Regions from separate parts of the Veillonella sp. AS16 genome, predicted to be linked through region 1. Evidence: a T-box and tRNA genes for the amino acid it is inferred to sense, from the RefSeq annotation. Region 1 holds a T-box; the other holds one or more tRNA genes.
The links. A T-box is a leader RNA that pairs with one kind of tRNA and senses whether it is charged. The one in region 1 lies ahead of cysS (cysteine--tRNA ligase), so its partner is inferred to be a tRNA-Cys.
Positions count from the first base shown of each region.

Region 2: it encodes a tRNA-Cys, which carries the amino acid that the T-box ahead of cysS (cysteine--tRNA ligase) is inferred to sense. The anticodon was not compared.

Region 1 covers NZ_AZYX01000007.1:401,696-418,038, reverse strand. The annotation lists gene HMPREF1521_RS02085 (ATP-dependent Clp protease ATP-binding subunit) at 1-557, shown strand, start outside; gene radA (DNA repair protein RadA) at 733-2,106, shown strand; gene HMPREF1521_RS02075 (PIN/TRAM domain-containing protein) at 2,122-3,273, shown strand; gene ispD (2-C-methyl-D-erythritol 4-phosphate cytidylyltransferase) at 3,257-4,435, shown strand; gene gltX (glutamate--tRNA ligase) at 4,435-5,904, shown strand; gene HMPREF1521_RS02060 (bile acid:sodium symporter family protein) at 6,040-6,993, shown strand; T-box leader at 7,156-7,358, shown strand; gene cysS (cysteine--tRNA ligase) at 7,409-8,857, shown strand; gene HMPREF1521_RS02050 (Mini-ribonuclease 3) at 8,847-9,332, shown strand; gene rlmB (23S rRNA (guanosine(2251)-2'-O)-methyltransferase RlmB) at 9,325-10,056, shown strand; gene sigH (RNA polymerase sporulation sigma factor SigH) at 10,131-10,814, shown strand; gene secG (preprotein translocase subunit SecG) at 10,826-11,047, shown strand; gene rnr (ribonuclease R) at 11,103-13,466, shown strand; gene smpB (SsrA-binding protein SmpB) at 13,475-13,945, shown strand; gene HMPREF1521_RS02020 (hypothetical protein) at 14,096-14,596, shown strand; gene HMPREF1521_RS02015 (6-carboxyhexanoate--CoA ligase) at 14,596-15,327, shown strand; gene bioF (8-amino-7-oxononanoate synthase) at 15,332-16,343, shown strand, end outside.
Region 2 covers NZ_AZYX01000007.1:210,755-227,097, forward strand. The annotation lists gene nadD (nicotinate-nucleotide adenylyltransferase) at 1-359, shown strand, start outside; gene yqeK (bis(5'-nucleosyl)-tetraphosphatase (symmetrical) YqeK) at 363-932, shown strand; gene HMPREF1521_RS01105 (LCP family protein) at 946-2,070, shown strand; gene rsfS (ribosome silencing factor) at 2,080-2,442, shown strand; gene HMPREF1521_RS01115 (S1 RNA-binding domain-containing protein) at 2,444-3,346, shown strand; gene trkA (Trk system potassium transporter TrkA) at 3,352-4,692, shown strand; gene HMPREF1521_RS01125 (TrkH family potassium uptake protein) at 4,705-6,192, shown strand; gene HMPREF1521_RS01130 (MBL fold metallo-hydrolase) at 6,201-6,797, shown strand; tRNA gene HMPREF1521_RS01135 (tRNA-Asp) at 6,848-6,923, shown strand; tRNA gene HMPREF1521_RS01140 (tRNA-Phe) at 6,928-7,003, shown strand; tRNA gene HMPREF1521_RS01145 (tRNA-Gly) at 7,011-7,085, shown strand; tRNA gene HMPREF1521_RS01150 (tRNA-Cys) at 7,095-7,169, shown strand; tRNA gene HMPREF1521_RS01155 (tRNA-Leu) at 7,184-7,272, shown strand; gene HMPREF1521_RS01160 (DUF523 domain-containing protein) at 7,334-7,786, shown strand; gene HMPREF1521_RS01165 (phosphoethanolamine transferase) at 7,962-9,794, opposite strand; gene HMPREF1521_RS01170 (ScpA family protein) at 9,947-10,672, shown strand; gene scpB (SMC-Scp complex subunit ScpB) at 10,685-11,194, shown strand; gene HMPREF1521_RS01180 (pseudouridine synthase) at 11,196-11,924, shown strand; gene HMPREF1521_RS01185 (NAD(P)/FAD-dependent oxidoreductase) at 11,921-13,168, shown strand; gene cmk ((d)CMP kinase) at 13,177-13,860, shown strand; gene HMPREF1521_RS01195 (1-acyl-sn-glycerol-3-phosphate acyltransferase) at 13,853-14,473, shown strand; gene HMPREF1521_RS01200 (bifunctional 4-hydroxy-3-methylbut-2-enyl diphosphate reductase/30S ribosomal protein S1) at 14,464-16,343, shown strand, end outside.

The sequences.
Region 1 (16,343 bases):
TACAAGTTCTTGATGACGGTCGACTTACAGATAGTCAAGGTCGTACAGTGGACTTTAGAAACACCGTTATCATCATGACAAGTAATTTGGGGGCTAAAGCGTTACAGAAGGATTCCCCGGAATTGGGCTTCTTGGCGGCAAAGAAAACGGATGCTGTGGTAAATGAAAAGAAACCGATCGATTTTGAGGAAGCTAAGAAAGCTGTTCTGGATGCGGTAAAACGTCATTTCAGGCCGGAATTCTTGAATCGTATCGATGAAATGATTGTATTCCATCCATTGACAGAGTCAGATTTGGAACAAATTGTTACGATTTTGATGAGCAGTGTTAAAAAACGTCTTGAAGAACGCGATTTACATTTGGATATTACATCGGAAGCAATGAAGTTACTTGTGAAAGAAGGTTCCGATTTCGCTATGGGTGCTCGTCCTTTGAAACGTGCTATTCAACGTTTGATTGAGGATCCTGTATCCGACCTTATCTTGAAAGGCGAAGCTGTGGAAGGCACGACTATCAAGGCGGATGCCAAAGGTGACGAAATTGTTGTGACTGTATAATGTAATCCGATAGATTATGCGGTTATTTATAAGCTTTCATATAAAATATAGAGCTTAAATGGTATACTATTAGATGATAATAGTTGACCACTTGTAGTAAAATTATGCACAAAGGTCATGAATGATTATCATTCATGACCTTTTTTATATCTATCGTGAAAGTATCTGAGGGATTATGGCAAAAGCAAAATCTGTATTTTTCTGTCAAAATTGCGGAGCTGAATCGTCAAAATGGATGGGACGATGTCCGCAATGCGGTGAATGGAATACTCTGGTTGAGGAAATTGTAAAAGAAACGAAGCATAGCCGTACGCCGGGGCGCAGCATCGGACAGCAGTCCGTAAAACCGACGGCATTACCGGATATCGAGCTATCCTCCATTGCGCGCATATCGACGACCTTTTCTGAAATCGATCGCGTTTTAGGGGGCGGTATCGTACCGGGTGCATTGATGCTGCTCGGTGGGGATCCGGGTATCGGTAAATCGACTTTACTTTTACAGGTATCACAGCAAATTGCCGATACGGTGGGAACCGTTCTGTATGCATCTGGAGAAGAATCACAATTACAGCTGAAATTACGTGCAGAGAGATTACATATCAACGGTGAACGATTACAGGTCATAGCGGATACCGATTTGGATCATATTCTGGATCAAGCGGATTCATTGATGCCGTCATTACTCGTTATCGACTCTATTCAGACAATGTATACGGCGGATATTGACGCCGCACCCGGCAGTGTCAGTCAAGTGCGCGAATGTACATCACGCTTACTCAGGTTCTGTAAAGAACGCAACATTCCGACCGTTATCATCGGACATGTAACAAAGGATGGAAACATTGCAGGACCTCGAATGCTGGAGCATATGGTTGATGTAGTACTTTACTTTGAAGGCGAACGATCGTATCAATTCAGAATTTTGAGATCCATTAAAAATCGTTTCGGTTCCACATCCGAAACGGGAATCTTTGCTATGGTAGAAGAGGGGTTACAGGAATTATCCAATCCATCTGCCTCTTTACTGGCGGAGCGCTCCGATGAAGAAAGCGGCAGTGCCGTTATGATTTATCTTGAAGGGGTTCGCCCGATTTTAGTGGAGGTGCAAAGCTTAGTGGTGACTACCGCATTCGGTATGCCGCGAAGGACGGCTATCGGCTATGATTTAAATCGACTCATCGTATTGCTGGCGGTCCTTGAAAAACGTTGCGGTTTTACACTTGGTAATAAAGATGTATATGTAAACGTCATCGGAGGTCTCAAGGTAAATGAACCGGCCTGTGACTTATCTATGGCTGTGGCGATTGTGTCTAATTTAAAAAATCGCATTGTACCGACAGATATGGTTATACTCGGTGAAGTAGGTCTGACCGGCAATGTTAGAAGCATACCGCGCATCGAACAGCGCATCAACGAGGCGAAGAAATTAGGCTTTACTAAGTTTATTATTCCTGACGGTAATTATAAACAGATCAAGGATAATGATAAATCCATTCAGATTCGCGGCGTCAAATCTATTACAGAAGCGATGCAGCTGGTATTTTCTTAATTAGGAGGTGATTTGATGATTTATCGCATTTTACGTTATGTTATTGCCATTCTTGTGGGCACGGCCGCCTACGTCGGAATGGACACATTAGCACCGATTATCGATCCGTATTTGGTATCACAATTCGAGACTTTTGGGGATATGTCATTGACCGTTGCTCGGCTTGGAGTTCTGATTTTCGGTACGGTGCTAGGTGTAATTATTGGGTATTTAGTTTCATCATTTATTTTGAAGCAGGGTTTAGTTGTTTCTAAACGTTTGGAACGGGTTCTTTCACACATTCCGAACCAAGAATTAATTGCGGGCACCATCGGTTTATTATTCGGTCTTATTATTGCAAATTTAATCGGTGTCGCATTTAATCAGGTGCCTATAATCGGACCTTATATTCCAATCATTTTGAGTGCCATTTTCGGGTATAGCGGACTTAAAATTATGGCTCGTAAGGGGCCTGAAATCTATCTGAACTATGTACAGCAGTGGCGCGAGGATGGGACGAAGAAACCGGGTCGCTTTAAAATGTTTTCCAACCATAAAAATGATAAATTTGAAAGTACGCCAAAATTATTAGATACATCCGTAATTATTGATGGCCGTATCAAGGAATTGTGCGGAACCGGCTTTATTGAAGGCCCTCTTGTGGTACCTCTTTTTGTATTGAATGAATTACAAATTATTTCGGATTCCGCCGATGCTACAAAGCGCAATCGAGGTCGTCGCGGTCTTGATATTTTAAAGGAGATGCAGGATGCTAACAATGTAGCGATTGAGGTTGTCGAAGACGATTACGATGATTTAACCGAGGTGGATTCTAAATTGATGCGTCTCGCCCTCGATAAGCAGTGGAAATTGATGACTAACGATTTCAACCTCAATAAGGTGGCCCGTGTTCAAGGTATTACGGTCTTGAATCTTAATGAATTGGCGAATGTACTGAAGCCGGCTCTTATTGCGGGTGAATGGATTCGCGTTCAGATTATGAAAGAGGGTAAGGAGATTCATCAAGGTGTGGCCTATCTCGATGATGGTACGATGATTGTCGTTGAGGATGGCAGACCGTACGTAGGTCAGTCTGTGGAGGTCATGGTTACATCGATTTTACAGACGAGTGCGGGTCGCATGATTTTTGCTCGTGTCGACGGGGGACAACATGGACAAGGAGATTAGCTGTATAGTTCTAGCCGCCGGTGCAGGTCGGCGTATGGCATATAAGGAGAATAAAATATTCATCCCTTTGGGAAACTATTCCATTATTCAACGTACCTTACAACAGGTGGCAAGGATTAAAGGTCTTGGTGAAATTATTTTAGTGGTTGCTGACGGTGAAGAGAAGTATATGGCGAATCATATAGAATCTCTTGATATATCCGTACCTACGCGCATCGTAACGGGCGGCTCGGAGCGTCAGGATTCCGTAGGTTGTGGCCTTAAGGTCGTTTCTAATGAAAGTTCTATCATTATTGTGCATGACGGAGCCCGTCCTCTGGCAACGACAGATATGTTTGAGTCCGTTGTCGCTGCCGCCCGTAAATATGGGGCCGCCACGGTGGGTGTGCCTGCTACGGATACGATTAAGCGCATCGATAATAATCATGAGGTCGTAGAAACATTGATACGCAGCGAGCTTTATCAGATACAGACGCCGCAAGGCTTTCAGAAGGAACTATTTCAGGAGGCCTACCAGAAGGCAAGCGATGATGCATTCCTCGGAACGGATGATGTGTCTCTTGTAGAATATTTAGGTAAGCCGGTACATATTGTAGATGGTGATTACTGTAATATAAAGGTGACGACCCCTAATGATATAGCTGTGGCAAATCGGTATTTGGGGATTGAGGAGAAGCGTATGCGCATTGGATTCGGTTATGATATTCATCAGTTAAAAGCAGGGCGTCCCTGTATATTAGGCGGTGTTCACATCGAATCGGATGTGGGACCTGATGGACATTCCGATGCGGATGTGCTCATTCATGCGTTGATGGATGCCATGCTGGGGGCTGCAGGACTTCGAGATATCGGTTTTTATTTCCCGCCGGAAGATGATCAATATAAGGGGATTTCAAGTCTACTTTTACTGGGAAAAGTGAATTCCTTATTGAAAGAACGGGGGCTTGAAGCCTATAATATAGATATTATGGTTATTTCTGAAACACCGAAATTAAAGCCTCATATCGATGATATGAAGACAAACCTGCAATCGGTGCTGCACATACCATTAGAACGCATTAGTATTAAAGCGACAACCAATGAGATGTTAGGGGCTATAGGTCGTCGTGAAGGCATTGCCGCTCAGGCTGTCGTTTCTGTATATGAAGGAGAGGTTTTATAATGAGTTCCATGAAAGTTCGTTTTGCTCCAAGTCCTACGGGGCCGTTTCATATCGGTGGCGCCCGTTCCGCATTGTTTAACTGGCTATTGGCACGTAAGGAAAAAGGGACATTCGTATTGCGCATCGAAGATACGGATTTAACCCGTTCCACTCGTGAAAGTGAAGAAAATATCAAGGCTTCTTTGAAATGGCTCGGCATGGACTGGGATGAAGGAATCGATGTGGGCGGTGATAACGGTCCGTATCGTCAGACAGAACGATTAGAACTATATAAAGCGGTAACACAACGTCTACTGGATGAAGGCAAAGCTTATGAATGTTACTGCACACAGGAAGAACTTGAAGAAGTACGGCAAGAGCAGATGGCCCGTGGAGAAACACCTAAATATAACGGTCACTGTGAACATTTAGATGAAGAAACAAAGGCAAAATATATTGCGGAAGGCCGCAAACCGACGATCCGTTTGCGTGTTCCGTTGAACAAGACCTATGCCTTTGATGATATGGTACGTGGTCATGTATCCTTCGAATCCAATGGGGTGGGTGACTTTGTTATCGTTAAATCTGACGGTATTCCCGTATATAATTTTGCCGTAGTTATGGATGACCACATGATGGGGATCACCCATGTTATCCGGGCGGAGGAACATTTATCCAATACGCCTCGTCAGATGGCTATTTATGAAGCTTTAGGATGGGATATTCCCACATTCGGTCACATTTCCCTTATTCTCGGCAAGGATTATAAGAAGATGTCCAAACGTCACGGCGCCACATCGGTAGAGCAATATAAACAATTAGGCTATTTACCGGAAGCTTTGGTGAACTTTTTGGCATTGTTAGGCTGGGCTCCGGAAGGGGAAAATGAATTCTTCACGCCTGATGAGTTAATTGAAGCCTTCTCTATGGATCGGGTTGCGAAAAATCCGGCCGTATTCGATATCGACAAGTTGAACCATATCAATTTCCATTATATGAAGAACTTAACTGATGAAGAACTGTTCCATCTTTGCTTACCGCATTTAAAGGAAGTCGGACTGGCTCCTGATAGTTTAAATCAAGCGGATATAGATCATTTAACATTGTTATGCTCCACATTCCGCGATCATATCAGCTTTGGTGCACAAATCAAGGATCATGTGGGGATGTTCATGGTGGATACGGTGTTCCTTGAAGAAGGTCACGAAGAAGAATTACGTGCCGTTCTGAATGAGGAATCCGCTCCGACTGTATTGACTGCATTCCGTAATGCTTTGTCCGCATTGGATGAAATTACGCCGGATGCCGTAAAGGCAACTATCAAGGCGGTTATGAAGGAAACATCTTTAAAAGGTAAGTTTGTATTCATGCCGATTCGCGTTGCCTTAACAGGTCAAATGCATGGACCGGATTTGAATAATATCGTAACATTACTCGGTAAAGAACGATGCTTACATCGTTTGGATTCTGCGGGGAACCTTACAAAATAATACTTAAGATAATATGGTATTAAGAAAGCCTCTTATGAACATATAGTTTATAAGAGGCTTTCTTGTGTTACCGTTATATATTTGCTATAATTATCGGCGTGTTTTATTTGATTTTTTTGAAAGTGAGTGTATATAATGCAATTTGTTCATTCCGTGAATCGCTTATTTAATAGTTATCTGTCCTGGATCGTGTTGTTAACGGCTGTTATAGCCTATTTGCTACCGAATTTCTTTGCATGGATGACGCCGTATGTGGCATATATGTTACAATTTGTCATGTTTGCAATGGGATTGACATTGACAGCTCAAGTTTTCATTGATGTATTTAAACAACCTTTAAAGGTTATTTTAGTTTCTGTCATTCAATTTTTATGGATGCCTCTAGCAGGCTTCTTGGTTGGTATAGCATTTAATTTTCCTCCGGAAATAGCTATCGGATTTATTTTATTAGGTGCCTGCCCGGGCGGCACCGCATCCAATGTTATGACCTTCTTGGCTAACGGTAATGTGCCGTTGTCCGTATCGGCTACGACAGTATCAACCTTATTAGCACCGGTGTTAACTCCATTATTCGTAGTATTATATGCAGGAGTTACATCATCGATTGAAATAGCATTTATGCCAATGTTTATTTCAATCATAAAGATTGTATTGGTACCGATTATCTTAGGTATAGTATTAAACTATTTTATTGGTGTAAAGATTGAACCGGTTAAATCCGTCTGTCCTACTATTGCCGCTATCGCTGTATTGCTTATCCTAGCAGCGGTTACAGCTGTCAATCAACAACGTATCGCTGAAACGGGCATCATTATTTTTGTAGCTTGTCTAGTACAGAATTTAAGCGGTTATGTAGTGACATATGTGGTGTGTAAAATCCTCAGTATAGATGTCTCTTCTCGACGCGCTATGCAGATTGAAGTGGCAATGCAGAATTCAGCATTATCTGTGTCTCTAGCTATGAAACATTTTACACCTCAAGCGGCTGTGGCCGGTGCGGTATTTTCTATTATTCATAACTTTACAGGATCTATTTTTGCCGGTATATGCCGTAAGCATGATGATCGGGAAAAGTTGGAAAAAGCATAATTTGATAGATAATGTAAAACGATGTTAATCCTCATTCTCGAATGACTCTATTGTGTTTAAAAGGGTAAGCACATGATCTTCGCGGATGAGGATTTGTCGTATTATCATTGACATTATATGGTGTAATTGGTACAATTATTACATATTTAAATAGGTTATATATTAATAGCTGAGACTGAAAGAAGTACTCTACAACTAACTTTTTAGCGAGGATCGATGGTGGGAGGGTCCAAGGATAGGTAGATGAAATGCATTCACGAGCTGACATTCCGATTATAGGTAGGTTTGTCCGGTCACGCGCCGTTATGCGTCGAGTGGGTATGAATGTACCTAACAGAGTGGAACCGCGGACCATCGTCTCTGTATGAGATGAGGGGTCTTTTTTATTTTATAAAAGATGGAGGCATCGGCAACGATGAGAGAAATTACAGTTTATAATACTATGACGCGTCAAAAAGAGGTGTTCTCTCCTGTAACACCGGGGGAAGCCAAGATGTATGTATGTGGTGTAACACCATATAATCATCCTCATATCGGTAATGCGCGTCCGTTCGTAACATGGGATGTAATCCGCCGGTATATGAAGCATGTAGGCTATAAGGTTACATATGTGCAAAACTTCACCGATGTGGATGATAAAATTATTAATACATCCAATGGGGAAGGCGTATCTTGGGATACTATTGCAAATCGTTATATCGACAGTTACTTTGAGGTGATGGATGCGCTCGGTGTACAGCGTGCGGATATTTACCCTCGCGTGTCTACACATATTGATGATATCATCGCCATGATCAGCACCTTGATTGAAAAGGGGTATGCCTATGAACTTGACGGCGACGTATATTACAGCGTTGAAAAATTCGATCATTATGGCGAATTATCCGGACGTACATTAGATGATATGGAAGCCGGTGCTCGTATTGAGGTGGACGGGCGTAAACATAATCCGATGGATTTCGCTTTATGGAAAGCCGCTAAACCGGGTGAACCGTACTGGGAAAGTCCGTGGGGCAACGGTCGTCCCGGCTGGCATATCGAATGTTCCGCCATGAGCCAGAAATATCTCGGTACGGAATTTGATTTTCATGGCGGCGGCAGTGATTTGATCTTCCCTCATCATGAAAATGAAATCGCTCAGTCCGAAGGTTGTTCCGGACAACATCCGGCAGTACGTTACTGGCTGCATAATGGGTTTATCACGATTAACTCCGAAAAAATGTCGAAATCTCTGAATAACTTTTTCTTGGTAAAAGATATTTTAGAGCAATATAGTCCGGATGCTTTGCGGTACTTTTTGTTGAGTACCCATTATAGAAGTCCGTTGGATTTTTCCGATGAACGTCTTGAAGAGGCTAATAAGTCCTTGGAACGTTTAAGTACAGCTATTGAAAATCTATTGTATTTGGAAGGCTGTGAAGCGGGCGAATGTGATGAAGCGCAACGTTTACTGGCTCGAGCGAAGACGTACGAAGAAGAATTTGAAGCCGCCATGAGCGATGATTTTAATACGGCATTAGCTACGTCCAGTATGTTCGGCTTGGCAAAAGAAATCAACATTTATTATCAGGAGGTTTCAAGCCGTAACGGCGTTGTATGTCAGGAGGCTATTGCCGAAGTAAAACGCATCTTTAAATTCATGACGGAAATTATCGGTGTTCTTGAAAAGGCATGGGAAGGTAATACCGGTGCTAATGCTGCGGAATATGAAGAATTGATGCAAGTTATCCTATCTGTTCGTCAGGCTTGTCGAGATCAAAAACAATGGGCATTGGCGGACTGCATCAGAGATCGTTTATCGGATATCGGTATTGTTATTGAAGATTCTCCTCAAGGGGCACGGTGGAAAAAACGTGAAGTTTAAACAATTTCAGTTCTTAAGAAATGAAGCCGTTAAAAAATTACATCAGTTAGATAAAGAACCCATGCATTTACGCAGTCGTACAATTGAGGATGCCCTTGGCGCGGATGCGGTGATGCTCGCCTATATCGGGGACGCCGTATACTCAATGTACGTTCGGGAGCGCGTGGTGCAGATGAATATTTCTAAGGTGCAGGTATTGCACACCATTGTGACGGAGTTTATCTGTGCAAGGTCTCAAGCAAAGGTGTTGCAGGTGTTGGAGACTACTTTCACGGAAGATGAACAGGCTGTAGCGAGACGGGCCAGAAACAGTCATGTGAATGTCCCTAAAAGCAGTTCTGTTCAGGAGTATCGCAGCAGTACCGCCTTTGAGGCGGTTCTGGGATTTCTGTATGAAACACGACAGGATGAACGTTTACAAATGTTGATGCGTGAAGCTTTTTCCGCGACTTTACAAGGTATGAATCATGGATAATTACATCGTAGGCCGTAATGCGGTCAAGGAAGCCCTTAAAAGCGGGCGCTCCATTCAACGCATTCTGGTCAGTGAGGATAAGGTTAAAACAGGGCTTGCCGATATTGTGGGCCTTGCAAAATCTCACGGAATTGAGGTGCGACCTACACCGATTAAGCAGATGAATAAGTATGAACTTGATGTACCTCATCAGGGGGTTATCGCGTTCGTGTCCGCCGTACAATTCAAAGAGTTAGGTGAAGTATTGCAAGAGACCGACCATGAAGTACCGTTACTGATTCTTACGGATGGTGTGGAGGATCCTCATAATATGGGGGCTATCATTCGAACGGCCGAATGTGCCGGTGCTACGGCGGTACTCATTCCGAAGCGACATAACGCACCGATTAATGCTACTGTAGCCAAGACCTCAGCCGGTGCTATAGAACAAATTCCACTTGTTCAAGTCGGTAATGTGGCGCAGACGGTCAAGCAACTACAAAAGCGGGGCTTTTGGGTCCTGGGTGCTCATATGGAGGGCGACAGAACCTTGTACGAAGCTGATATGACGGTTCCTACGGTTCTCGTTATCGGGAATGAAGGAAAGGGTATCAGTCGCATCGTAAAGGAAGCGTGCGATTTTCTCGTTACAATTCCGATGTATGGTCGTCTGAATTCTCTGAATGCATCTGTAGCGGCAGCTGTTCTCATGTATGAGGCCGTGCGACAGAGACAAACTAAATAGTTGAAAATCATAGATGCTTTCAGTATAATAAATTATATTGGGTTTTCTCTCGTGATTGTAAGGAGGAGCACACTATGAAGATGATTCATACACGCAAGTCCGATTACAATTTCAAAGAAATGACCGATGAGCAAGTTGTGGTCATTGCTCAGGAAGAGCAAAATGAGTTTGCAATCGATTATATAGTCAATAAATATAAGAACTTTGTTCGTGCTAAGGCTCGTTCCTATTTTCTCGTAGGGGCCGATCGTGAGGATATCATCCAAGAAGGTATGATTGGGCTTTATAAGGCTACTCGTGATTTTAAACATGACAAATTAGCATCATTCAGAGCTTTTGCTGAACTATGTATTACAAGGCAAATCATAACGGCTATCAAGTCTGCTACGCGCCAGAAACATGCACCGTTAAACTCCTATATATCGTTAAACAAACCTGTTTATACGGAGGAATCGGAGCGAACTTTGATTGAAATGCTGTCTTCCGCAAAGGTTACAAATCCGGAGGAACTGATTATCAGCCAAGAGGAACTGGATGATATTGAGCGCAATATCGGCCATATTTTGAGTGATCTTGAGTGGGAGGTTTTGGAAGGTTATCTTGATGGACGATCTTACCAAGAAATGGCGAAGGTCACGGAGCGCAGTGTTAAATCGATAGACAATGCGTTACAAAGGGTTAAACGTAAATTAGAGAAGTATTTAGAGCATCGTGTATTGGACTCTGTCGGAGTCTCACAGGAAGGAAGACAACAGTGACAAATATTTTTATGGTCCTAGAAATAATCGTATCCGTATTATTAATCGTGGTTGTAATAGCGCAGAACAGTAAGAGTTCAGGTATGGGTGGTGCCGTATCCGGCGCTGCGGATTCCTCGTTTGGCGGTAAGGAACGAGGTTTAGACGGTTTCTTGTCCAGATGTACGATTATATTGGGGATTATCTTTGCTGTGTTGAGCTTAGTATTAGGAGCAATGATTAATCAATTCTAATGATAAAAGCCTGCATTGCAGGCTTTTATTTTTTATAATTAAAGGATGTGGAGTCTTGAAGAAAAAAGTATTACAGTTTTATAAATCCATAGAACCACATGCATATCATATCGAGGATGCCGCTGTAGATAATCATATTAAGGGCGGCAAAGATTTGGAACGGTTTATTCGGGCCGCTCATAGCCTTGGAAAAGAAGGCGTTTTGCAATCTATACGCCCTGATGTATATATGTACCAAGAACAACACTATGATGAATATGAAGGAATCTATAAGGGGTATCGTAAATCTTTCGGATTTGTCATCATGCCTGAAGGGGAAGATGATATTTATATTCCGGAAAAATATAAAGGTACCGCTATGCATAATGATAAGGTACGTGTTCGAGTTATTCCGTCCACCTATATCAATCACAAGCGGGAAGGGCTCATTATAGATATTATTGAACGTGCTAATGAAACGATTGTCGGCACCTATGATCGGCAACAGAATTTCGGCTTTGTCGTACCGGATGATGAAAGAATCGGTACAGATATATTTGTAGCACTTGAAAATACCTTGGATGCTCGTAGCGGTGCGAAGGTATTGGTAAAAGTTACAAAATGGCCGGAAGGAGATAAAAAGCCGGAAGGGGTCATTACGGAGATTCTCGGTTATAAGGGAGATGTGGGCCTTGATATCAACTGTATCATGGCGAATCATAAGATTCCGTTTTCATTTCCTGACGATGTAATCAAGGCCAGTCAGCGTATCGATACAGTTATTCATGATGATCCAAAGCGATGGGACCTCAGAGATTTGCAGATGGTTACCATAGATGGTGAAGATGCAAAAGACCTGGATGATGCCGTAAGTGGGCGCAAGCTACTGAACGGTAATTACGAATTGGGTGTTCATATTGCGGATGTCAGTCATTATGTAACATCCGGTCAGGCCATTGATAAAGAAGCCTATAAACGCGGCACCTCCGTATATCTCGTAGACCGCGTCGTACCTATGCTGCCGGAGGTCTTATCAAACGGTATCTGCAGTTTAAATGCGCACGAAGACCGATATGCTATGACCTGCATGATGGAAATTGATGAAGCAGGTCAGGTGGTAAACTACCGTATTAAGCCTTCCATTATCCGAGTTGGACGTCGTTGCAGCTATAAAGAGGTATACAAGGCTTTGGCGGAAGACATTATTCCTCCGGATTTGGCGGATTTTATGCCTATGTTACGGGATTTGGCGGAGATTGCGAATATTCTTAATCGGATGCGTCGTCAACGTGGTGCATTGGATTTTGATTTTCCTGAGTACAAGGTGTTACTTGATTCGGAGGGGACGCCACTGCGCATTGTGAAACGTGACAGAACCTTAGCTGAGCGACTCATTGAAGAATGTATGCTTATCGCCAATGAAACGGTGGCAACTCATTTAAAGGATACACATCGGGCATCCGTATATCGTATTCATGAAATGCCTAACGAGGAGAAATTATCTCTCTTTCAAAAGGTTCTCAACTATCTAGGTGAAAACCTCATTCTCGGTGCTGATGGCGTTGCACCGCGGGATTTTCAAAAAATTCTCGATACGGTAAAGGGAAAAGATATCGAACAAGTTGCTCAGATTATGGCGTTGCGATCCATGCAGCAAGCTAAGTACAGCGTGGAAAATGTGGGGCATTTCGGTCTGGCATCCGCTTGTTATACGCATTTTACATCGCCGATCCGTCGATATCCGGATCTAATGGTGCATCGTCTGTTGAAGGCTGATATGCACTGGCCGAACGGATATAGTAAACGAGATGTGGATGAGGAATTTTTAGTACGTGCCGCGGAACATTCATCGATTCAGGAACAGGTCGCAACCGAAGCGGAAAGGGAAACGACGGATTTGAAGACGACTCAGTATATGGTTCCTTTTGTAGGGGAAGTATTTACGGGGATCATTTCGAGTATCACATCTTTCGGTATGTTCGTGGAACTCGAAAACGGCATTGACGGTCTCGTTCATATCAGTATGATGACGGATGATTACTATTTCTTTGACGAAGAACATTTCGTCCTTGTAGGCAAACGGACCGGACGCATATATCGATTAGGGGAAACCGTAACGGTAACCTTGGTGAAAGCCGATGTAGAGAAGAAACAAATTGATTTTGTTCTCGGTGAAGTTGATAATTTGGCGGCGATTCAGGAACAATTGAACAATGATTCGGATTACGGTGATTCTCGTAGAAGTAGTGGGGCCCGCAAGTCGGGCGGATCCAAAACGAAGGGGCGTAGAAAGCAGTCTTCTCGTAAGGACGGTTCCGGTCGCTCGAAATATGATGCTTTCAAAAGTAAAGCGGGTAAAGGTAAATCAAGCCGTAAGAAATCTCATAAAACATCGAAACGAAGCGGTTCGAAAAAGTCTAAGGGAAAACGTAAACGATAGGAGGCTATATGGCAAAACAATCAAATCCGTCGCTTATTGCTGATAATCGTAAGGCGCGCCATGATTTTAATATTCATGAAACCTATGAAGCCGGCATTGCTCTGACGGGGACGGAAATTAAATCCATTCGGCAAGGAAAATTGAATTTAAAGGACAGTTTCTGCCGCATTGATAAGGGAGAACTGTTACTCTACGGCGTGCATATCAGTCCTTATGAGCAGGGGAACCGCTTTAATCATGAGCCTGAACGGACCCGGAAGTTATTGATGCATAAATCGGAAATCAATAAATTGCACGCGCAGGTGAAGGAAAAAGGATATTCCTTGGTACCGTTAAACTTTCATTTCAGTCGTGGTTATGTAAAGGTTACGGTCGGTCTCGTAACGGGCAAAAAACTTTACGATAAGCGTCAGGATATGGCGGAACGCGATGCGAAACGCGATATAGAAAAACGTTTGAAGGAACAACAGAAATATTGATCTTACAGCGATGCGCTGTTCTGTAGCTAATTGTTAACTGCATTTCATAATTTGAAATGCAGTTTTTTCTTGTATAATTATGATTCTCTAATTATAATGTAAACTATAAGAAAGTTTGTGGTTAACATTATCTAGGTAGAGGAGATTATCATGAATCAGAACATCAGGTACATTACGGAAATCGCAATTTTAACGGCTATGATTACTGTGCTGGGGGCAATCAAAATTCCCAATGTTATACCGGGCATAGAATTTCAACTGTCCGCACCTTTGGCGGTGGCAATTTGCGCCGTATTCGGGTTTAAGAAGTACATTATCAGCGGTTGTTTATCGAGCTTAATCGGTTTGGCACTGGGGACACAAACCATATTGAATGTGATGATTGCTATGCAGTTCAGACTGATTGTAGGGTTGATTTTGTGGGTGTGTCATAATCATATGGTCGGCATTATCATATCCGGTCCTATTGCATCGGCTTTAGCAAGATTATCGCTATCTCTATATATCGGAAAAGCGGCGTTACCAATGATCGGATTAGCCGTACCGGGTATGATTTTCACCGTTATTATGGCCCCCGTATTTGTGAAAGTATTCCAGAAAATTCATAATCAGGTACCTCAACATCACTCCGTAAAAGGGAAGGTGTTATGATGAAACCTTTATATAGTATACGTATGCGTGCTGCTCAAGGAGGTCCTCATGAATCGGGAGGACATCATATTTCCGGTGCAGAGCGTATTGTTACGATGGATCAGGTGGGGACAGTGGCTCAGTCTTTAGTTGATCGAGCTTTACATCATAGTAAAGGGGTTGCTGATTTTATCAATATCACTGTCGATCTTGTACCGACGGATTCCATACGGCATATCTCCGTGTTGGACGTAGAGGAGCATGAAACCTCCGACGTATCCGATGCCCGTTTACTGGCAAAGAAACTTCTGGAGAAAACTGAAATTACTTCTGCATCCGTGGATAAAGGGGTATCTTTATTATGTGGTCTATCAACATCTATGCGCGGCGCTATGTTGATTGATTCCGTTTCGGGTGAACGCATTGATGAAGGTCAGCGAGGCGTGCGTGTCAGTCATATGGACACCTGCTCAGATCTCAGTATATACAATATGAATGAACATATGCGCGAGGCTCTGGTATTAGCCTCGAAGGTACAATCCTGTGAAGGCATTGTCGGTGAATTGTGCTGGTCCGATGACCCGGATTATACGGTAGGCTATGTCGCCTGTGACGGTGTATATCATCGTCTTCCTCATATGAAAGAAATGGGTTCATCCATCGGAGGGCGTACCTTTTTTGTTAAAACGGGAACAGATATATCAAAATTAATCGCTTATTTGGAGTCTGCCCCGGTATTAGTTGAATGGTGAAAAGATGTACGAATACTTTCAACAACAATTAAAAGATAAAGAAATCAGTCATAATTTCAGGACTATTAAAGAGTATCATCCCATAGATGCGGTGCGTGTACTGTATGATGATAGAGAGTATCTGATGATGGCCTCGAATAATTATCTGGGGCTGACCTTTGACAGCCGCATACAATCTGCGGCTATAGAGGCCGTACAGAAATATGGGACCGGATCCGGCGGAGCCCGCCTTGTATCGGGTACATTTCCTCTGTTTACAGAGATAGAGAGAGCCATTGCAAAGTTTAAGCATTCCGAGAGTGCCCTGATTTTTAATACGGGGTATATGGCGAATGTGGGGACGATATCCGCTTTGTGCGACAAAAACAGTATTATCTTCAGTGACGCATTAAATCACGCCAGCATCATTGACGGTTGCCGTCTAAGTAAAGCGGCTATACAGACGTATCGACATTGTGATACGGAGCATTTAACATATCTACTCAAGAACGTACCGAAGGATACGCGTAAGTTGATTGTTACGGATGGAGTATTCAGTATGGATGGTGATATAGCACCGTTGGATACGCTATATGAATTGAGCCGAGAATATAATGCGCTGATCATGGTCGATGACGCTCATGCGACAGGTGTTATCGGCGAGGGGCACGGGACATCAGCACATTTTGGCTTGGACGGACTTGTGGATATTCAGTTAGGTACATTGAGTAAAGCCTTGGGTTCCGTAGGCGGCTATGCGGCTGCGTCGAAGGTCATTGTCGATTATCTTGTCAATTTCAGTCGCAGTTTTATATTTTCAACGGCATTATCACCGGCTGATATAGGCGCTGCATTGGCGGCTCTTAACTTGATTGAAACCGATATTGATATTTATGAACAGCTACAGGATAATGTGGCTTATATGGCTCGAGCATTAAGAACATTCGGTATAGAGGCAACGGATACGACACCGATATTTCCGATTATAATCGGTAGCAATGAAGATGCTTTGGCTGTGTCTCATTCGATGCGGGAAT
Region 2 (16,343 bases), 190 kb from region 1:
ATACGGTAGATACGATACACTATTTCAAGAATCTGTATGGGCCAGATGTGGAATTTTATTTTATCGCCGGAACAGATACGATTTGTGCATTACCGACGTGGAAATATATCGATGAACTACTGGAGCAGGTTCATTTTATCGGGGCTACAAGGCCGGATGGATCTGCAGATATAGATGCCGCCTTAGACGCTTTAGGACCGATAGCAAGAGACAAGGTACATCTTATGGAGGTTCCTGAAATGAGATTGTCCGCTACATATTTGCGGGAGCGCCTGCGAGAGGGAAAGACCGTTCGCTATATGCTACCTAAATGCGTAGTTGATTATATTGAAGATAATCATATTTATGAGAAGGATTGAAGTATGTTATCATTTGATGAAATTAAAGATGCGGTTAGTCGGTTGATGGGAAAAAAACGTTTTAAACATACTTTAGGTGTGGTTGAAGCGGCGACACGATTAGCTGAACGGTATGGAGTAAATCGGGATGAGGCTCGTTTGGCAGCATTGTTACATGACTGTGCTAAGGAAATGCCTTTGCAGGCTATGCAGCATCTTGTTCGGGGCAGTACTTATGATGCGGATGATGAAATGTTGCAAAACGGTGCTTTATTACATGGCCTTGCAGGGATGATACGAGCTGAGCGGGACTTCGCTGTTACGAATCGCGATGTGCTGGAAGCTATACGCGTTCATACAACGGGTAAGGTGGGGATGTCCAAATTGGATAAAATCATCTTTTTAGCCGATTATATTGAGCCTAATCGGGAGTTTCCCGGCGTAGATATGTTGCGCAAGGCGGCCGATGAGGATTTAGATACAGCGGTTTTGCTCGGCTATGATACGACCTTAAGGTATCTCCTGGATCAACAACTTTCAATTTATCCGCTGACCATCCTCGGTCGCAATGATATATTACGTTCGTGTAAATAATGGGGTATAAGTAATGGAAGAACGTGAACGAGCTCGAGCTCGCCGACGTAGACGGAGACGTCAACGTCAATCAAAGGTTAAATGGACAAGACTTATTATTGTAGGAATTATTCTTATAGCTGTCCTCAGCGGTATCGGATGGGGATTGTACACCGGTGTGTCATATGTATATAGGTCGATTACGGGCTATAGCGAGAACACCGTAGAGGAGACCTCCGATAAACAAGATGTATCCACAGTATCTGTGGAGCAGAAGCGCCTTGATAAGCCTGTTTATGTTCTCGTAGTCGGTACTGATGAAAATAATCCAAGTCAAGGTGACAGTTTATTTCTGTTATCTATCAATATCGATCAGAAAACGATGGATATTATAGGAATACCAAGTAACAGCAAGATTGATAATCGGGATCAGACTGCAACGGTTATGCTGAACACTATGTATGAAAAGGGCGGTATTGAATTAACAAAAGCAGTTGTGGAGGATATGTTCCATATATCGATCCCTTACTACATCGTGGTGAATCAGGATGCTTTCAAAAAAACTAATGACGTATTAGGCGATCAGCAAATCTATGTGGAACAGAATATGGAACATTTTGATGCTGATGGTGTACAGGATATCGATTTACGTCGCGGCTATCAGACATTGAACAGTGATAAAGCTCTGGCATATTTGCGCTATTCCGATCCGAAGAACGATACATTTACACGATTACAGCGTCAGGAACGGTTTTTGAAATTATGGGTTGAGAACGAACATAATTCTTTCTTCCTTACTAATGCATGGCATATTTGGCGTGTGTGGGATTATTATGAAAGCAATATCTCCACGATGGATGCTATCAAGTTAATGTACAATGTGGGGCGCATGAATAAAGATCAGATTCATTTTTATATTCTGCCGGGTGAAAAGGAAGTTATTGAAGATAAAACGTATTGGAATATAAACCCTACAGAAGCACAACGATTGGTTGGCATTATGATGGGAACATTGCCGGCTAATGAAATGACACAGTTCATATCGGCACCGACAAACTCCACTACAAAGCGTTCCGATGATTCTGAAGATTCAAAAAAGGCGACTACAAAGCCGACAGAGCCCGGTGATGATAACAACGCTAAAAAAGAGAATCGATAAGGAGATAGAATGAAAGAAAAGAAAGATATTAAAAAAATTGTATTGCAATTAGCACAAGCCGGATTTGATAAGAAAGCAAAAGATATCACGATTTTGGATTTGGAAGGAATTTCCATGTTGGGTGATTATTTTCTTATCACCAGCGCAAATAATATCAAGCAGTCCCAAAGTATTGCCGATGAAATTGAAGATAAAGGGGCTGAACTCGGTATGACCGTCCGACATCGGGAAGGATACAGAGAGGGTGAATGGATCCTGTTGGATTTCGGCGATATTATTTGTCATATTTTTGGCGGAAGCGAATTGCGCGAGTTCTATGGTTTAGAAGAACTGTGGAATGATGCTCAGCGAGTTCCGTTTGAAGGAGTTTAAAATGGCGACGGAATTGTTGGAAAATACGATTGCCACATTAAAAGTACTGCGTACCAGTGACCAGGGTGCCTTTTTAGATGGACAAACGGGGAATACCAACGATGATATTCTATTGCACAAGGATCAGCAAACGATGCCTGTTGCGATTGGTGATGAAGTAGAGGTATTTCTATATCGGGATCCGAAAGGGCGTTTAACGGCATCGATGCGTTTACCGGCTATGAAGGTTGGTCAGATCGGTTATGTAGAGGTGATTAATACGACGAATTTCGGCTGTTTCGTCGAGGTCGGCACAGAGCGTGGAATTTTTATGCCTCACGCTGAAATGCGCGGTCGTCCACAAATCGGTGAAAAGGTTTGGGTCCGTCTGTATACGGATAAATCCGGACGCATGGCTGTATCCATGGATGTGGATGACGAAATGCGTCGCGCTTCTAAAGCGGCTACGGAGGCCGTTGTGGGACAGATGGTAAAAGGGGCTATCTATAATTTGACAAGCGATGGGGCCTTTTTTATTACGCCGGAGCGATGGATTGCATTTTTGCACTGCTCGGAAATGACCAGAAAATTAAAGGTGGGCGAGATGGTTGAAGGTCGTATTACATTCAAACGTGACGACGGACGTATCAATGTATCAATGCGACCTATAAAGGAAAAAGCCATCGTATCGGATGGAGATATTATTATGGAATATCTCCTTAACCGAGGAGGTAAAATGCCTTATAGTGATGAGTCGTCCTCGATGTTAATTAAAGATAAATTTAACATCAGCAAGGCGGCTTTCAAACGGGCATTGGGCCATTTGATGAAGGAAAAGAAGATTATTCAAGAGGATGGTTGGACCTTACTTACAGACATCGGTCGTTCATCTCTCGCAGGTAATGAGTCACAAGACAAGGAATAAAGGCGATGAAAATTGTCATTGTAGGGGCCGGTAAGGTCGGCTATTCATTAGCACAACGATTGCTTCAGGATGATCATGATGTATATGTGATCGACAAATCACCGGAACGCATTAACAATCTTGAAAGCACTTTGGATGTCAGTTTAGTCCAGGGGAATGGCAGTGATTTACAACTGCTCAATGAAATCGACATGTCTGATGTGGGCATGTTTATTGCCGTAACGGATTCGGATGAAGTAAATATGCTGTCTTGTGCAGTGGCTAAAATCATGGGCGTGCCTACGACTATTGCCCGTGTACGGGATAATAATCTGGCTGAACATATGGATGACGATATGAAAGCCAAGCTGGGCGTAGATCTATTTATCAATCCTGAGATGGTTACAGCGCAGGAATTGTTGCGAATTCTTGAAACTCCGTCTGCCATTGATGTGGAGGAATTCGGACAGGGGGCTGTGCGCCTTATGGAATTCAAACTGAATGATGAGGTACCGATAGTGGGGCGTGCACTGAAGGATATTCAATTTCCTGAGGGGGTTCTGCTCGTAGGTATTCTAAGATATGGGGAAATGATTATTCCCCATGGTGAAAGCCAGCTGCAACCCGGCGACAGCGTATTCTTTTTAGGCCTTAAAGAAGGGATTGAAACGGTAGAAAATCAATGGTTTCATAATCATACGGCTTTTTACAAACGCGCGGTCATCATCGGCGCAGGTTTATTGGGGCGGAATCTGACTGTACTATTAGAACAGGCCGGCTTTTCCGTTAAGATTATTGAGAAAAATTTTGAACGATGCGAACAGTTAGCGGCTCAAGTGGATAGAGCGATGGTCATCAATGGTGATGGTACCGATTTTGACCTGCTTGAAGCCGAAGAAATTGCGGATAGTGATGTTATCATCGCATTGACGGATGATGATAAACTGAATCTGTTGGTGGCCCTTGTAGGAAAACATATGGGTATTCCTAAAACTGTTGTTCGCGTAGGTCGCCCTGAGTATATTATGCTTATGGAGCAGGTCGGTATTGACGTCGTATTTTCTCCGCGCCTCTTGACAGCAGGTCAAATTTTGCGTTTTGTTCGCAGCGGAGAAGGTGTTGTATCTATTTCCACCTTTGAAGGAGGTAAGGCGGAATCTATTGAAATCGCTATTACCGATGAATCTCCGGTGGCAGGCAAACAGTTAAAGGATATACGCCTCCCCGGAAAAGCTTTGGTCGGTGTTATCTTACGTGGTGATGAAGCCATTGTTCCTCGCGGTGACACGAGGATTCTTGATGGTGATCATATCATTATGTTTACCTTACCTGAATCGGTAAGTAAATTACTTAAGTATCTCACGTAGTCTGGAGGGTCTATGCGCATTCAAATCGTCATGTCTTTGGTGGGCAAGCTACTTTATATTTACGGGGTATTTACGATAATTCCCTTTATATATGGCATAGCATTTGAAACTGCATACTGGTCATTTCTAATTACTACCGGTCTTTCCGTAGTACTGGGGGCGGTTCTTGTTCGCTATGGTCGTGACAGTCAAAATTTCAGTTTGCGCGACGGCTTTCTTGTAGTATCTTCCATTTGGATTCTAACGATTATTTTAGGGGCCATTCCCTTTCTAGGCAGTGGAATACTTACGAATGGTTTTGATGCCCTTTTTGAAGCTACATCAGGTATCACGGCTACGGGCGCTACAATAATTTATAATGTTGATGAGCTGCCGGATACGTTTATTCTTTGGCGCGGTTTAATGCACTGGATCGGCGGGATGGGGATTATCGTTTTAATCCTTTCCTTTCTAAAAAATTTAGGTGCCGATGCAGCTCATTTCTTTAATGCCGAAGCATCTGTACCTAAGGTAGGCGTGGTGATGCCTCGTGTACAATCTATAGCTTTGAAATTATGGCAGTTATATGTGGTGTTTACCGTATTATGCTTCCTTATGTTATGGGCGGGAGGACTCAGTCCTTTTGATGCGTTAAATTATGCGTTCTCCATCATTTCTACGGGCGGATTTACTCCGACTACGGCAGGTGCATTTATTTATGAGCAGAACAATTACATTTGCTTTGTGTTTATATTCTTTATGATTCTTGCAGGTGGTAATTTTGCTATATATTACGGGGCATTGCAACGGGGAATAGGGGTTCTTTTACATGATTTTGAAACCCGCATGTATTGGCTCGTTTTATTTATTGGTATTGCAGTTACGGCAATATCGTTAGCATGGCATTCGGGCTATACTGATCCATTGCAGATCGTTCGGGATTCGGCATTTAATCTGGTGTCTTTACAGACCGGGAGCGGATTTGCTGTCAGCGATTATGATTTATGGCCGGCAGCAGCGCAAATGATGCTGTTCATTTGTACTTTTTTTGGAGGCTGCAGCGGATCTACTACAGGGGGCATAAAGATTATTCGGCTTATCACTCTTATTAAGAGCAGTATTCTGTATTTACGTAAATCAATTCATCCCGATATGGTACAGGTTGTGCGCATCAGTGGTAAGCCGATGCCGGAAAAAGCGATTCAGATGACACAACAGTTTATATTCCTTTATTTGTTGATCTATGTAGGCTCCGCCTTTTTAATGACATGTACGGGATTGACGACTTATGATGCATTACAGGTTGTTACCGCATTTTTAAGCAATGTAGGCTTAGGCTTTGGCGGATTTGGTCCGACTGATTCGTTTGCTGTTATGCCGAATACGGCTAAATTAATCGCATCTGTTGATATGTTATTAGGTCGTCTGGAATTATTTACTATTCTCGTTATGTTACACCCCCAATTCTGGGAAGGTTATTTTATCAAGAAAGAACCTCTTAAACGCTATAAAATTCTTTAGGAGGAACGATGCAGGTTATAAAACGTCCGCTAGGGTTATATAAGGCTAATTGTTATGTATTGATTCAAGATGGAAAATCTCTAATCATCGATCCCGGTTTTCATAGTCATCATATCATTAATATGGTAGGGGATTCACAGCCTTTAGCCGTATTATTAACACATGGCCATTGTGATCACGTATCCGCTTTGGATGATATCTGTGAGCATTATCATATTCCTGCGTATTTGCATCCGGAAGATCAGGAGTTGCTACAGCTCATTAGAAGACGCCCCAGTGTATATAAAAAAAAGATGTATACCGACTGTGAAGATCTGTTGCCCGGTAAGTTGAATTTAGATCCTTTTACGATAACTGTGCATCATACGCCGGGGCATAGTGCCGGATCTGTTTGCCTTGAAATAGGTGAATACCTTTTTACGGGGGACACTCTCTTCAAGCAAAATGTGGGAAATACGGACAATTATAATGGCAATGCATCACAGTTATTGGCGAGTATACGCTACCTTTTGTCATTGCCTAAAAACCTGATAGTTGAGCCCGGACATAAGGATTCTACGACCTTGCGGAATGAAGAACGTTTTATGAAAAATCTTTTGTTATAGTGTTGACAAATATTGTGATAACCGATATACTAATCAAGTACTTTGGATAAGGCCCCGTGGTGTAGCGGTTAACATGTCGCCCTGTCACGGCGAAGATCGTCAGTTCAAATCTGATCGGGGTCGCCATCATGCCTCGGTAGCTCAGTCGGTAGAGCAACGGACTGAAAATCCGTGTGTCGACAGTTCGATTCTGTCCTGAGGCACCATGTACATGCGGGAATAGCCCAGTGGTAGAGCATCGCCTTGCCAAGGCGGGGGTCGCGAGTTCGAATCTCGTTTCCCGCTCCAATTTTATATGGCGGCATAGCCAAGCGGTAAGGCAGAGGTCTGCAAAACCTTTATTCCCCAGTTCGATTCTGGGTGCCGCCTCCACAAACGTCATCCATGCCGGGGTGGCGGAACAGGCAGACGCAACGGACTTAAAATCCGTCGGTTGGAAACAACCGTACCGGTTCGATTCCGGTCCTCGGCACCATTAGACTAACTTAGGTTAGTCTTTTTTATTTTATATGAAAATTATCTTATAGGGGATATTTATGAAGAGAAAAATTAATCTATTGATCAGTGAATGTCTCTGCGGAGTGCCTTGCCGCTATGATGGAAAGGATAATGCACTTCCTTGCCTTAAAGAGTTAGAAGCTTCATTTAACTTAATTCCTGTTTGTCCGGAGGTATTGGGCGGGTTAGATACGCCGAGACAGCCGGCGGAACGATGCGGTTCCAATATTTGTACTTGTGATGGTACCGATGTAACGGATGCATTTTTGAATGGAGCACAGCTCGTATTAGATATGGCATTACAGAATAGTTGCAAGGTCGCCTTAATGAAAGCGAAAAGTCCCAGCTGCGGATATAAACGCATTTACGACGGTACTTTTACGAGAACCCTTACAAATAGACATGGTGTGACTGTGGAACGTTTATTGCATCATGACATTGAGATTTATACGGAAGATGATATTCTCGATTTATTAGAAAAATATAAGTAATATAGAAGTATTGAAAATTATATATGCTATTCAATATAATTTGGAATTATCTAAAATTATTTACAGATAAACAGCCTCCTAAGGTTGATAGCTATTTACGATTTTGCGGTAAATAGTGCCAACCTTAGGAGGCTGTTGTTCATATATATGTAATTAATATAAAATTAATATAAAATCATTTGCCTGCATTTGCTGGGTCGTTTGTTAGGGGTTGATCTCCGAGCAGGGTAGTAAGGTTATGCAAATTGAAACGATACTTGCTGTTACTGAAATCCCGCTGCGGATCATATCTTTGACTCGGTGCATGCATGAGCCCTACCAAGGTGTCGTAGAGTAAATCATTTGTGAAATACTGATGTTTATGACTATTGAGCACTGATACCGTTTGTGGATAGGTAGCGCGATATTGAGGAGATAAATAGATCCAGAATGGTATATGCGTCATGATAAAGTCGAATGTGTCTGGATTGTGAGATTTATCGAGACTTTCACCATGATCGGAAAAATATACCATAGCCTGAAGATTCAGTTTTTCCTTACCATATGTATAAATTTGCTGTAATAGCCAATCCGTATAGAGTTGACTGTTCGCATAGGCTTCCTGTCCGTCAGGATAAGGACCTTGTTTCCATTTACTGAATTCATGAGGATAACGGTCATTATAATAAATATGGCTGCCCATGATATGAATGACGATAAAATTATTTTTGGTAGGATCCACGGTCTTGAGTAATGGCAATAACGCTTCATCGTAGCGATCCGAGAATGCATAGGATTCATGCGCCCATTTCGTCGTATCTGCTGTTTTCGCCATTAACGAGATCGCCGTATCATATTCTCCGAATACACCTTGATTACTGAACCAGGATGTAGTGTATCCCGCTTTTTTAGCAATGTCTAAAATATTGGCGGAATCGAGGAATGGTCGATCATCGTATTGATTGCGCTCAGATAGGGCGCGTTCCAGGCTCGGAACGGTCTGTACATAGGATGAATATGCATTATCAAAGAAGATAAAGTCTTTGTTATCCGCATACATAGCACCTTGCCAAGGTGTATCATCATAAGGAAAAGCGGGATTATACATTTTCATATAATCTCGAGAGCTCGATTCACCGATGACGAGGATGATTGTGCCCGGTGTTTCTTTAGCAGCCGTATCGGTTGAATCCAAATTGAAAGAATCAAAGACAAGATGATGATTATCATTATATTGCTGCATTTGTTTTACATAATCACCGGCTGAAATCCAATTGGCTACGATACAAGTTTTGGGAAATAAAAAGAATGGCACGTATACGAGAAATGCGGCTATCGAGGCGATGAGCAATGCGGATCGCATAGGTCGTGTCGTGTTGAGATTTACTACATATTTCATGCCCAGATTGGACCAATATAATAAGTATGTCCAAAGGATTAGACCAATTCCAACGGCTATTAGGCCCGGGATGCCGGCGGCATTTTTAAGAAATCCGAAGGCTTCCTCCGGATTAGTCATATATACTGCGAGGAGGCTGGCCGGAGTCAAACAATGCCAAGTTGTCATGTAGTAGCCGATTTGTAGGAACGGAATGAGACTTAGTATCATGGTGATGATAGCCATGATGAATGATGTCGTTTTATGGAATCGATTAGTCTGGGTGATTAGAAATTGAATTCCTGAAAACCCCATAAAGATGAGAAGACCGAAGAGAAAATCATTGGCAAATTCATAAAAATATAGAGGCTTTACGTAGGACCAGTGGAATAGCAACGGAAAGGTCAATGCCCATAGAATACCGACTAATCCATATCCCAAAAACGGGCGATGAAACACGGTACAGCCCATAAAATATTGAAATAAAAATGTACCTACAATAGTAGGCACAGCTAAAATTGTAATATCTTCTACATCTAATCCTAATGTAATCGGTTCGTAGATGATGTACAGTACAATATATAACAAAATGCCTATAATACCAAAGCGAAAAATAGGATTACGTCCTATTTGCTTTATCATGGATGACATAATACGGCCTCTCTTACAAGAAAACAATAATATATAATAACTACTCTAATAAAGATAGCAGATGAATGCAAAAAAAACAATTATTTGAAAGTACTATGATAAATGCTTTATAATTATATAGTTAAATATATTATTTCTGAGGATTGGGGATTATGGGCGATTATAATTACAAGCTGGACGTTTTTGAAGGCCCTCTTGATTTGCTGTTGCATCTCATCGAAAAACATAAAATAGATATCACCGATATTCCTATCGTCGAGATTACGAGCCAATACTTGGAATATCTGGATAATTGGAATCATTTTGATATTTATTACAGCAGTGAATTCCTCGTTATGGCATCCACATTATTGCAAATTAAATCACGAATGCTGTTACCTAAGGCAGACCCGGAACCGGACGAGGCGGAAGATCCTCGGGATGAACTGGTGGCTAAGTTAGTGGAGTTTAAAAAGATTAAAGACTTCACAGCTCTACTTATGGAACGCACGTCCACATCTTCCGACTGTTTTAGCCGCCCCGAAGAAACCAGTGTGCTGGGATTAGATAATGTTTATAATTTTGAACTTTCACAGTTGTATCAAATCTTTTATCAAACATTGAAACGTGCAAAGGAAATATCTGACGAAGAGCCTTTACATGAAGTTAAAGTGGAAAAGGACACGTATAGTTTAGAGGATATGATTTTGTCTTTGTCCAGCCGTATTCGCCGTGGTGAAAGCCTTTATTTTAGAGAATTACTCATAGCTATTGAGACGAAGAGCGGTATGGTTACAATATTCATGGCCGTCCTGGAGTTACTTAAACAGCAAGTGATGGAAATGCGGAGTGAAGGTGAAGATATTATCTTTACAGCAACCGTAGGACAAAATTTGTAGAAAGGGGATACTATGTCGTTACCGACAAAGCATTTAGAGGCTGTTTTATTTTCTGCTGCGAAACCGATATCCCAGGATATGTTGGCGGATGTTTTCGAGCTTTCAGAACAGGAAATATCTGATTATATTAAATCATTACAATCTGAATTGGAATTGAATGATCGGGGGATACGTGTTCGTGTATCCGGTGCCGGTGTAGAATTGGTGAGTGTCAGTGAATCAGCACCGTATGTGGGACATATCCGCAAGCGGGAAGATAAATTATCGAATGCGGCGATGGAAACATTGGCTGTTATCGCTTATAAGCAGCCTATTACAAAGGCGGAAATTGAAGAAGTCCGCGGGGTTAATAGCGATAAAATCATCAAACAGTTGCTTACCAGATCTCTCATTGCTGAGCTGGGTCATAAGGATACGGTAGGGAGACCAATTTTATATGGCACGACAGATGAGTTTTTGCGCAGTGCCGGTGTCGAATCGATAGATGCACTGCATCAGGAAGTATCGGAAACAGAAGGGTAATATGGAACGATTACAGAAATATATTGCCAGTTGTGGTATTGCATCACGACGTAAGGCAGAGGCGTTGATCACAGAAGGACATGTTCAGGTTAATGGTCGCAAAGTGACGGAGCTAGGCGTAAAAATCGATCCGCAAAAGGATCGTGTCAAGGTAGATGGTCAATTATTGGCACAAGAAAAACCGGTATATTATTTATTGAATAAGCCTAAGGGGGTCATCACATCCGTATCGGATCCGCAGGGTAGAGAAACCGTGTTGGATTATATAAAAAATGAGTCGAAACGTATTTATCCTGTAGGTCGTCTCGATTTATATACGGAAGGATTATTATTGCTTACCAATGATGGAGAGTTGGCGCAGAATTTGACACATCCTTCAAAAGGTGTAGAAAAAACGTATGAAGTTCGTATTAAAGGTCGAGTACGCGATGAAGATTTACAAATCATTGCGAACGGTGTCAATCTTGAAGACGGTATGACCGCACCGGCTACGATTATAGATCTGGGCTTTGATGATCATAACGGGGTTCATGAGGTGGAGATTACAATTCACGAAGGAAAGAACCGTCAGGTACGACGCATGTTTGAGCATTTCGGCTATCGTATTCACAATTTAAAGCGCATCGCTTATGGGGGACTTACGTTAGGTGGTGTAAAGAGAGGCGGTTCACGAGAGTTGACGTCTCGCGAGGTGAAAGCTTTAAAAGCGTTGGGGTCTGATAAGAAATGAAGCAGATCATTGTTATTGGAGGCGGTGCAGCAGGATTGATGGCGGCGGTTATCGCCGGTCGTGAAGGCGCTCGTGTCATACTGTTAGAAAAAATGAATATGGTCGGTAAGAAAATGGGAATTACCGGTAAGGGCCGTTGCAATATCACTAATAAAGCTGATATGGTTGAATTTATAAAGAATACACCGGGAAACGGTAAGTTTTTATACAGCGCTTATGAGCGTTTCAGTAATGAAGATTTATTGGAGTTGTTACATAGTTGGGGCCTTAAGACAAAAGTTGAACGCGGCGGTCGCGTCTTTCCTGAGTCGGATTCCGCTTTGGACGTACGTGATACGTTCATGAAAGTTCTTAAAAAGTATCATGTTCAAGTTCGACTGAATGAGCCCGTAAGAGAAATTACGGTTCAGGATGGCCGTGTTATTGGTGTGCGAACCGATAAAGAACGATACGCATGTGATGCGGCTATTTTATGTACAGGCGGTGCTTCCTATCCGTTGACTGGTTCTACCGGAGACGGTTATATACTGGCGGAACAAATCGGGCATACGGTAACAGATATCAGACCTTCCTTGGTACCGATCGTGACTGATGAAACATGGGTTAAGGATATCATGGGCCTTAGCTTGCGTAATGTAGAGGTATCGGTTATTTCGAAAAATAAGATACAGGCGAAGCAGTTTGGAGAAATGATGTTTACACATTTCGGTATTACGGGACCCACTATTTTATCGCTCAGTCATACGGTGGGAAAATTATTGCGCAAAAAAGATCCTCAAATCTCTATAGAGATTAATTTAAAGCCCGCTTTGACACCGGATGTATTGGATAAGCGTGTACAAAAAGATTTTGATTTATATTCAAAGAAGCAATTAACGAATGGGATGAAGGATTTGTTGCCGCAAAATTTAATACCTGTCGTTATACGATTAGCAGAATTAGATCCTGCAAAGCCCGTTAATCAAATTACGAGGGACGAACGTCAACGGCTATGTCATGTGTTACAACATATGACATTGACTGTAAAAGGGCTTCGTCCTGTGGAGGAGGCTATTGTTACAGCCGGCGGACTATCATTAAAAGAATTTAATCCTAAAACGATGGAATCAAAATTGATTCAAGGGTTATATGGTGCCGGTGAAGTGCTTGATATCGATGCTTTCACGGGCGGATATAATTTACAGGCCGCCTTTTCTACGGGCTATGTCGCGGCTATGCACGCTGTTCATGGAGATGAGGAATAGAGGTTATTATGAGTTTGAAAAAAATTGCTGTTGCCATTGACGGTCCTGCAGGGGCCGGTAAAAGTAGTATTTCAAAAGTTGTGGCAAAGCAACTGGGATATTTATATATAGATACGGGCGCCATGTATCGCTCCGTTACGTGGGCTGTTTTACATGACGGTATAGATCCTACTGATCAGGCGGCGGTGGAGACCATCCTTCCAACTCTGGAGTTAACGATGGAACCGGGCAATGATGCCTGTAAGGTGTTTGTACGGGGCCAAGAGGTGACCGACTTTATTCGTACGCCTCAAGTAAACAATGCCGTTTCCGAAGTAGCTTCCCATAAAGGGGTACGTCAATATCTGGTAGAACGTCAACGTCTTTTGGCGGATGAAGGGGGCGTCATCCTTGACGGTCGCGATATCGGTTCCGTAGTCTTACCTGATGCGGAATTAAAAATATATCTAACCGCTTCTGTGAAAGCACGTGCGAAACGCAGATGGCTTGAAGTGCAGGGAACAGCTAACGAACAATCTTTGGATGAGATAACTAAGAACGTAGAGCGCCGGGACGAGATGGATAAGAATCGTGAGGAATCTCCATTAGTGTGTGTCGACGATGCGGTAGTAATAGACTCTAGTGATATGACATTTGATGAAACGGTGAATCGTATATTGCAGTTGGTACAGGAGATAATTAATCATGAATAGATTTTCCACCTGGCTATGGCGTACTGCTTTTTGGTTACGCTATAAAGTCGGATACGGTTTAAAAGTTTATGGGCGCAATAATTTCCCTATGGAAGGACCTGTTATCGTTGTGCCGAATCACATGAGTAATAACGATCCGTGCATAGTCGGATATGCATTACCAAGACACGTGCATTTTATGGCCAAACAGGAATTGTTTGTTAATCCGATTTCAAGATTCCTTTGTACCTGGCTTGGTGCATTTCCTTTGAATCGTGGCGCTATTGATAAGGTTGCTATTCGACATGCGTTAGGATTATTGAAAGCGAATAAGGTCCTCGGTATTTTTGCGGAAGGAAATCGACAAAAAAGCGGTAAACTGGGCAGATTTCATGACGGTGCGGCTTCTATCGCTCTTCGCACCGGTATAGGTATCGTTCCCGTAGCTATTATCGGATCGCATAATATGCAACGGGGAAGGGTAGCTTGTATTATTGGTGAACAGATTTCTGTAGAAAAAGCAAAACCGACACCTGAGGCTATTCAAGAGGTAAATGATCGTGTAAAAGGTGAAATCCAACGCATGATAGATTCATATCACGGTAATTCTATTCAGGAGATATTATGGAAATAATTTTGGCGGAAAATCACGGCTTTTGTTATGGTGTAAAACGGGCTGTTGAAATGGCGGATGATGCGGCTAATCATTGTGGAAAGAGTTATACATTAGGCCCTATTATTCATAACCCTCAAGTTGTGGGCCGCCTTGAAAGAAGAGGTGTCAGTCCTGTTCAGGCTGTATCGGATATCGAAGAGGGGACTATGATTATCCGCTCTCACGGTGTGGGGCCGGCTGTCTATGATGAAGCCGAAGAAAAAGGTCTTAATGTTGTAGATGCTACGTGTCCATATGTAAAAAAAGCACAACAGGATGCGAAATCCGTCATTGAAGATGGAATGACTTTAGTGATTTTAGGTGAAAAGAACCATCCTGAGGTCAAAAGTATTAATTTATGGGCAGATAACAAAGGAATAATCATCGAAGATGAGGAATCCGCTGAAAAATTACAAATTGTGGAAAAAATGGGCGTTGTTGTACAAACAACCTTTTCACAATTTAAATTTAACAGTATAATAGACATATTAGAGAAAAAATCTAAGAATCTTAAGGTTTTCAAAACGATTTGTAATGCAACGCAAGAACGACAGAACTCTGCCGTTGAATTAGCTCGTAGTGTTGATCTTATGATTGTGATAGGCGGTAAAAATAGCGGTAACACAAACCGATTGGCAGAGGTATGTCGTGACGTTGGATGTATAACCTATCACATTGAAACCTCTACTGAATTACAACTGGAATGGTTTGACCGAGTACAGACGGTAGGGGTAACAGCAGGAGCATCGACTCCCGACTGGATTATTAAGGAGGTCATTGAGACAATGAAAGATTTTGCAGAATTATTAGCAGCAGAAGGTCAAGAAGAATTTAAGAAAGGGAATGTTGTAGAAGGTACAGTTGTTCAAGTTGAAGATGAACGTGCATATGTATCTTTTGGCTATAAAACAGAAGCCATTTTGAATAGAACTGAAATTTCTTATCCAGCACCAGAATCTGCCAAAGATGTGTTAAAGAATGGTGATGAAATTAAAGCAGTTATCATGAATCACATCAAAGAAGATAATCCTATTTATCTTTCCATGACTCGCTTGGCTAAAGATGAAGATTGGCAATACGTTATCGAAGCACAAGAAAAAGATGAAACCATCCTATGTAAAGGTATTGATGCTATTCCAGCAGGTTTGGTAGTAACCGTTAAATCCCTTCGTGGTTTCATTCCATTGTCCCAAGGTGATGTTCACTTTGTAAAATCTTTGGACAACTTGGTTGGCACAGAATTCGAAGCTAAAGTACTTGAAATCGATGAAAAGAAAAACCGTTTGGTTCTTTCCCGTCGTGCCGTATTGGAAGTAGAACGTCAAGCTAAATTAGCTGAAGCATTGAAAAATATCACCGTTGGTGAAAACTATACAGGTGTTGTTCGCAAAATTATGCCTTATGGTGCTTTCGTAGATATCGGCGGTATTGAAGGTTTACTTCATATTTCCGACATCTCTTGGCAAAAAATCAAAAAAGTGGAAGACGTTCTTTCCGTTGGTCAAGAAATCGAAGTTAAATTACAATCCTTTGATGCTGAAAGCAATAAATTATCCTTGTCCTTGAAAGCTTTGACTAAGAGCCCATGGGACGTGGCGGAAGAAACATTGCATGTAGGCGATGTTATTACAGGTAAAGTTGTCCGTTTGGTTGCTTACGGTGCATTCGTAGCAGTTAACGACGACATTCAAGGTTTACTTCATATCTCTCAAATTACAAAACAACGTAATGCGAAAGTTGAAGATTACTTGAACCGTGGTCAAGAAGTTGAAGTTAAAATTATTTCTCTTAATAAAGATGAAAAGAAATTGGGTTTGGCATTGACTGAATTGATGGAAGCAAAAGAAAC